3 regions of the Streptomyces sp. NPDC060035 genome follow, and region 3 is predicted to be linked to each of the others. Evidence: riboswitches for the same ligand, from Rfam matches in the RefSeq annotation. Region 3 holds a riboswitch; each other region holds the start of a gene.

Region 1 (2,262 bases), on a different contig from region 3:
TCGACCGGAACCTCTCGACCGCCGAGATCGTGCACCAGATCGTGGACGGAATGCGGGCGCTGCGCGACGGTGATGTTCCGGGCGGGCCCGCGCGGCTGTCCAACATCGTCTTCATGGGCATGGGTGAGCCCCTGGCCAACTACAAGCGGGTGGTCGGAGCGATCCGACGGCTGACGGATCCGGACCCGGACGGCCTCGGGCTCTCGCAGCGCGGGATCACCGTGTCCACGGTGGGCCTGGTGCCGGCCATGCTGCGCTTCGCCGACGAGGGCTTCAAATGCCGTCTCGCCGTCTCGCTGCACGCCCCGGACGACGAGCTGCGCGACACCCTCGTCCCCGTGAACACGCGCTGGAACGTCCGGGAGGTGCTGGACGCGGCGTGGGAGTACGCGGACAAGTCCGGCCGCCGTATCTCCATCGAGTACGCGCTGATCCGTGACATCAACGACCAGGCATGGCGGGGCGACCGGCTCGGCCGACTGCTCAAGGGTAAGCGTGTGCACGTCAACCTCATCCCGCTGAACCCGACGCCCGGGTCCAAGTGGACCGCCTCGCGGCCCGAGGACGAGAAGGCGTTCGTCGAGGCTATCGCCGCTCATGGTGTGCCCGTCACGGTCCGTGACACCCGTGGTCAGGAGATCGACGGTGCCTGCGGACAGCTCGCGGCCTCCGAGCGCTGAGACCGACCGCTACCGGCGGTACGGCGGCCCGGTACAGGCGGTGCACCGGCTTGATCGCGCCGGTGTAGCCTGGTCCGAAAATCAACTTCATATTCCGACAGGGGAGCGCCACAGCGCTGAGAGTGCGGCACCGAGGACAGGTCGGCCGCAGACCCTCTGAACCTCGCCCGGGTCATTCCGGGTAGGAAGTTCGGACCTTACTCAAGCTGTTGCGCCCTGCCCGCTCACCGAGCGGGCAGGGCCGCGTCTCTTCCTGGTCACCTCCAGGAGGAATCACCATGAACACCACCACGAAGTGCGCCGCGACGGCGCTTGCCGCCGCGCTCGGCGTCACCGTGCTCGCGGGCTGCGGCGGATCCGAGGGCGACGCCTCCGGTTCCGGGAACTCCAAGGGTTCCAAGACCGTGACCCTCGTCAGCCACGACTCCTTCAACGCCTCGGACGCGGTTCTGAAGGCGTTCACCAAGGAGACCGGATACACGGTCAAGGTGCTGAAGAGCGGTGACGCCGGTGCCGCGCTCAACCAGGAGATCCTGACCAAGGGCTCCCCCCGCGGAGATGTGTTCTTCGGCGTCGACAACACGCTGCTCTCCCGTGCCCTGGACAACGGACTGTTCACGCCGTACGAGGCGAAGGGCCTCGACCGCGTTGCGGCCGACACCCAGCTGGACGCGGACAAGCACCGGGTCACGCCCGTCGACACCGGCGACATCTGCGTCAACTACGACAAGAAGTACTTCGCCGACAAGAAGCTCGCGCCGCCGCAGTCGTTCGACGACCTGCTGAAGCCCGCGTACAAGAACCTTCTCGTCACCGAGAACGCCGCGACCTCCTCGCCCGGCCTCGGCTTCCTCCTCGGCACCGTCGCCACCTACGGCGAGAGTGGCTACCAGGACTACTGGAAGAAGCTGAAGAGCAACGGCGTCAAGGTCGTCGACGGCTGGGAGCAGGCGTACAACGAGGAGTTCTCCGGCTCCGCGGGCGGCAAGAAGACCGAGGCCGACCGGCCGCTCGTCGTCTCGTACGCCTCCAGCCCGCCCGTCGAGGTGCTGTACGCGGAGCCGCAGCCCACCGAGGCACCGACCGGTGTCGCCACCGGAACCTGCTTCCGCCAGATCGAATTCGCCGGCCTGCTGAACGGTGCGAAGAACGAGGCGGGCGGCAAGGTGCTGCTGGACTTCCTCATCAGCAAGCAGTTCCAGGAGGACATGCCGCTGAACATGTTCGTGAACCCGGTCGCGAAGGACGCGGCGCTGCCGGAACTCTTCACGAAGTTCGGTGCGACGGTCGACAAGCCGGCGACGGTGGACCCGGAGAAGATCGCCAAGAACCGTGAGCAGTGGGTCCAGTCGTGGTCCTCGCTCGTCGTGAAGTAGCCGCTCGGCCCTCGTGGAGGGGGAACGCGGTGCGGCTCGGGCTCATGGCCGTGCCCGTCGCGTTCTTCGCGCTGTTCTTCGCCTACCCCGTCGTCGCGATCGTCGGACGGGGGCTGAAGGCGGACGGCGTCTGGCAGTTCGGCCGGATCGGCGAGGTGCTGAGCCGGCCGGACATCCTCGACGTCCTCTGGTTCACCACCTGGCAG
Region 2 (2,262 bases), on a different contig from region 3:
TCCATGGCGACCAGTTCGCTGCTGGCCACCGTTCCCACGCTGCTCTGGGCGATCGAGAAGAGCAGCAGCAGGGGCAGTGCGGCGCCCGCGTAAGCGAGAACCAGCGTATTGACGACCGAGGCGATGTGGTCGCGCCCGATCCTGATGCCTGCCCGGTAGAGCCCCCGCACGCCCATCGTCGGGTCTGCCTGGTGCAGTTCCCAGACCGCCGACGTCTGGGTGACGGTCACGTCGTCGAGCACCCCGAGCGAGCCGATGATGACACCGGCCAGCAGCAGGCCGCTCATGTCGATGTCCGGGTACAGCCCGTGAATCAGTCCGGTGTTGTCATCCGTGTTGCCGCTCAGACGTGCCCAGCCGATGAAGAGGGAGCCCAGCAGTCCGATCAGCAGCAGCGAGATGAGCGTGCCGATGACGGCCACGGATGTGCGTGCGGTCGGTCCGTGGCACATGTAGAGGGCGATCAGCATGATGGCGCTGGCCCCGATCACCGCGACGACCAGCGGATTCGAGCCCTGCAGGATCGCCGGCAGAATGAACAGCGTCAGCACGGCGAACGAGACCGCGAGTGCGATCAGCGCCATCAGTCCGCGCAGCCTGCCCACCACGATCACCGCGAGGGCGAAGATCCCGGCCAGCAGAGCCATCGGGAACGTACGGTCCACGTCGGTCACCGAGTACTGCAGATCGTGGGGCGCGTCGGGCGCGTACGCCACAACCACCCCTTGGCCGTCCTGCAGTTGCCTGGAGGCGTCGGGCTGGATGATCTCGACGAACGTACGGCCCTTGTCCTTGCCGCTCGTCACCTCGATCGTGGCCTTCTTGCACAGCCCCGACTGTTCGTCGACGGCCTCGCGCCCCGAGGGCGTCGAGGTGTCACCGGTCGGTGGCACCTGTGCGGCATTCACGTCCGCGCAGTCCACCTTGTCGATCTTCACCACCTTGCCCTGCTGGGTCTGCCGGTCGAAGCCGACACCCGTGCGCTCGTGGGAGGGGGCGCCGCCCGGCCAGAAGGCCACGAGACCGACAACGACCGCGGCTGCGAACGGGATCAGCACGGCGGCGATGACCTTGCGCAGATGCTTGGACACGGGCGCGGCGGGGCCGTGGCTGTGCGTGTGGCCGGGCGCATGACTCTGTGTGCTGCCGGATTCGGAGCCGTGCGGTTCGGGGGCGCTCGGGGAGGACGTCACCGGGCGATCATCCCAAGAAGCGAAGAGGCCCTCTGGCCAGCACGCCAGCAGGGAGGCTAGCGTGGAGGCACCTTTGCACACGCGGGAGCTCGGAGCACCGGGCTGAGAGGGCGCTGACCTCCGTATATCCGTACGGGACACGCTGCGCCGACCGCCGAACCTGTTACCGGGTAATGCCGGCGTAGGGAGTAGGTCTCATGACCACAGCGGACGCACGCACGCCTGCCTCGAAGCAGAATGCGCAGAACATCCAGAATGCGCAGGACGCGGCGAACAACGAGGCCGGGAAGTCCATCGGCTGGCACAAGGGGTACGTCCAGGGCTCGCGCCCGGACCTCCGGGTGCCGGTCCGTCAGGTGCACCTCACCAACGGCAAGGACGTGACGCTCTACGACACGTCGGGTCCGTACACCGATCCCACCACCGAGACCGATGTCCGCCGTGGGCTCGCTCCCCTGCGGGAGAACTGGATCATCGCCCGCGGCGACACCGAGGAGTACGCGGGCCGCCCCGCACGACCCGAGGACGACGGGCTCAAGCACACATCGCCGCGCGGAGGCCTGCGCAACCTCGACGCGGTCTTCCCCGGCCGCCCCCGCCAGCCCCGCCGCAGTCGCGACGGACAGCCGGTCACCCAACTCGCGTATGCCCGCCGCGGCGAGATCACTCCGGAGATGGAGTACGTCGCGATCCGGGAGAACGTGGAGCCCGAGGTGGTGCGCGAGGAGATCGCGGCGGGACGTGCCGTGCTGCCGGCCAACGTCAACCACCCGGAGATCGAGCCGATGATCATCGGCAAGCGGTTCCTGGTGAAGGTCAACGCCAACATCGGTAACTCCGCGGTCACCTCCTCCATCGAGGAGGAGGTGGACAAGATGACCTGGGCCACCAAGTGGGGTGCCGACACGGTCATGGACCTGTCCACCGGCCGCAACATCCACACCACGCGTGAGTGGGTTCTGCGCAACTCCCCCGTGCCGATCGGCACCGTTCCGCTCTACCAGGCGCTGGAGAAGGTCGACGGCCGGGCGGAGGAGCTGACCTGGGAGATCTACAAGGACACCGTCAT
Region 3 (2,262 bases):
TGCGGAGTTCCCCGTTGACGGATACGGACACGGAGGCAGACGCAGAAACGCCGGTGGGCAGGGGCTCTGTCATGCGGGCTGCTCCTGAGGTGCTGGGGAGAGGGCTCCGGGAGAAGGGTTCCGGGAGGCGGGGCCCCGGCGGGAGGGCGCGAACCGGCTCGGTGCGAAGGGGCGGGCCTCGGCGGGCAGTTCGCCGGTGGTCAGCACGTGGGCCATCACGTCACCGGTGAGGGGCGTCAGCAGCACCCCGTTGCGGTGGTGGCCGGTGGCGAGGTGCAGGCCGGGCAGCGCCGTCGGACCCAGCAGCGGGGCGTTGTCCGGAGAGGCGGGGCGCAGGCCCGCGCGGGTCTCGGTCAGCGGCAGCTCGGTGATGCCCGGCACCAGCTCGTGGGCGTCGCGCAGCAGTTCGTAGACCCCGCCCGCGGTGACCGTGGTGTCCCAGCCCATCTCCTCGCTGGTCGCGCCGACGACCAGCTCGCCGTTGGCGCGCGGGACGAGATAGACGTGGCTGCCGCGGACCACGGCCCGTACGGTCCGGCTGAGGAAGGGGGCGTACGCGGGCGGCACGGCCAGCCGCAGCACCTGCCCCTTGACCGGGCGGACCGGTGGCACGATCTCCTCGGGGAGCCCGGCGAGCCTGCCGCTGAGGCTGCCGGCGGCCAGCACGACCTGGTCGGCGCTCAGCTGCGTACCGTCCGCGAGGACCGCTCCGGTCGCACGGCCGCCCGTCACGGAGAGCCGTTCGGCCCGGGCCCGGTGGAAGACCACTCCGGCCCGTTCGCACGCGGTGACCAGCGCCGAGGCCAGCCGACGGGGATCCACCTGGTGGTCGCCGTCGGCCCGCAGCCCGCCCCGCACGCCGGGGGCGAGCATCGGCTCCAGCCGGCGGCACTCGCGGCCGGTCAGCCACTCCGAGGCCAGTCCCGAACGCTGCTGCAACGCGTGCAGCTCCCGCAGATGGGCCCGGTCGTCGGAGTCCAGCGCGACGGCCAGCGTGCCGCAGGCACGGAAGCCGGTCTCCTGCCCGCTCGCTTCTTCCAGCTCGGCCACGAACGCCGGATAGCGCGCGGCGGAGGCGACATTGAGGGCGAGCAGCGTCTGCTCGCCGTAGTGGAGTTCGGTGACGGCGGCGAGCATGCCGGCCGCGACCTGGGCGGCCCCGCCGCCCGGTTCGGGATCGGCGACCGCGACGGACATTCCGCGCCCGGCCGCCCGCCAGGCGGTCACCAGACCGATGATGCCGCCCCCGACAACCAGGACGTCGGATCCGTTTCCGGAGATGCGCATGGGCGTCCAGCCCCTCCCTTCGCCGGCATGACCCGGATCAGGTTCGTACGGTCGGAGGCCGGTCAGCCTCCCTCTCAGCCCGGTGCGTCCGGGCTCCCGCGAGTGCCTTACGTTGGCCACCCTAAACCCCGCCACCCGTAGCCAGTAAGGGAGCAGCCGCCGTGGCCCGTTCACTCGACGGACTCGTCCTCTCGCCCGTCGCCGACCAGGCGCCCGGCCAGGTGGGCACCCGCACCCGCTTCACGTACCGGGAGCGGGAGGGCCGGATCTGGGCCGAGTACACGGGCGGTGACGTCGTCCGCGGCCATCTCGTCGGCACCCGGCAGGGCGACACCCTGGACTTCCGGTACGTGCAGCTGAAGCAGGACGGAACGACTTCCGGCGGTCACTGCGTCTCGACCGTCACGGATCTTCCCGACGGCCGGGTGCGGCTGGACGAGCGGTGGGAGTGGGAGTCCCAGGAGGGCAGCGGGACGAGTGTGGTGGAGGAGCTCGTCGGCTGACGGAACGTCAGGTGGCTAGGGTGGCCGGGTGAGTGAGCAGACGGAACACCGGGAAGCAGGACAGCGGCCACGCCGGGTCGTGATCGTCGGCGCGGGCATGGCCGGCGTGCAGACCGCTGTGGCCCTGCGCGAACAGGGCTTCGCCGGCCCGGTCACCCTGATCGGCGCGGAACCGCACCAGCCGTACGACAGGCCGCCCCTGTCGAAGGCGGTCCTGCTCGGCCTGGCCGAGGACTCGGCGTTCGACATCGACTTCGAGGCGCTGGACATCACCCTGCGACTGGGGCTCGACGTGAGCGGCCTGCGCGCCGCCGCCCACGAACTGGACACTCCTCAGGGCCCCGTCCCGTACGACGTGCTGGTCCTCGCCACCGGGGCCGAGCCCGTCGTCCTGCCCGGCGCGGAGGGTGTTCCCGGCGTCCACCTGCTGCGCACCGTCGACGATGCCGCACGGCTGCGGCCCGTCCTGGAG

The links. Region 3 has a riboswitch for thiamine pyrophosphate ahead of thiO (glycine oxidase ThiO). Riboswitches for the same ligand answer to the same signal wherever they lie in the genome.
Region 1: it holds a riboswitch for thiamine pyrophosphate, as region 3 does, so the genes downstream of both, ACFWBQ_RS36270 (thiamine ABC transporter substrate binding subunit) here and thiO (glycine oxidase ThiO) in region 3, are expected to answer to the same signal.
Region 2: it holds a riboswitch for thiamine pyrophosphate, as region 3 does, so the genes downstream of both, thiC (phosphomethylpyrimidine synthase ThiC) here and thiO (glycine oxidase ThiO) in region 3, are expected to answer to the same signal.

The regions. Positions count from the first base shown of each region.
Region 1 covers NZ_JBHWVO010000044.1:18,470-20,731, reverse strand. The annotation lists gene rlmN (23S rRNA (adenine(2503)-C(2))-methyltransferase RlmN) at 1-680, shown strand, start outside; TPP riboswitch at 770-886, shown strand; gene ACFWBQ_RS36270 (thiamine ABC transporter substrate binding subunit) at 959-2,056, shown strand; gene ACFWBQ_RS36265 (ABC transporter permease) at 2,101-2,262, shown strand, end outside.
Region 2 covers NZ_JBHWVO010000009.1:77,705-79,966, forward strand. The annotation lists gene ACFWBQ_RS16545 (YibE/F family protein) at 1-1,193, opposite strand, end outside; TPP riboswitch at 1,265-1,398, shown strand; gene thiC (phosphomethylpyrimidine synthase ThiC) at 1,391-2,262, shown strand, end outside.
Region 3 covers NZ_JBHWVO010000012.1:32,090-34,351, forward strand. The annotation lists gene thiS (sulfur carrier protein ThiS) at 1-73, opposite strand, end outside; gene thiO (glycine oxidase ThiO) at 70-1,287, opposite strand; TPP riboswitch at 1,285-1,397, opposite strand; gene ACFWBQ_RS20175 (hypothetical protein) at 1,449-1,790, shown strand; gene ACFWBQ_RS20180 (NAD(P)/FAD-dependent oxidoreductase) at 1,819-2,262, shown strand, end outside.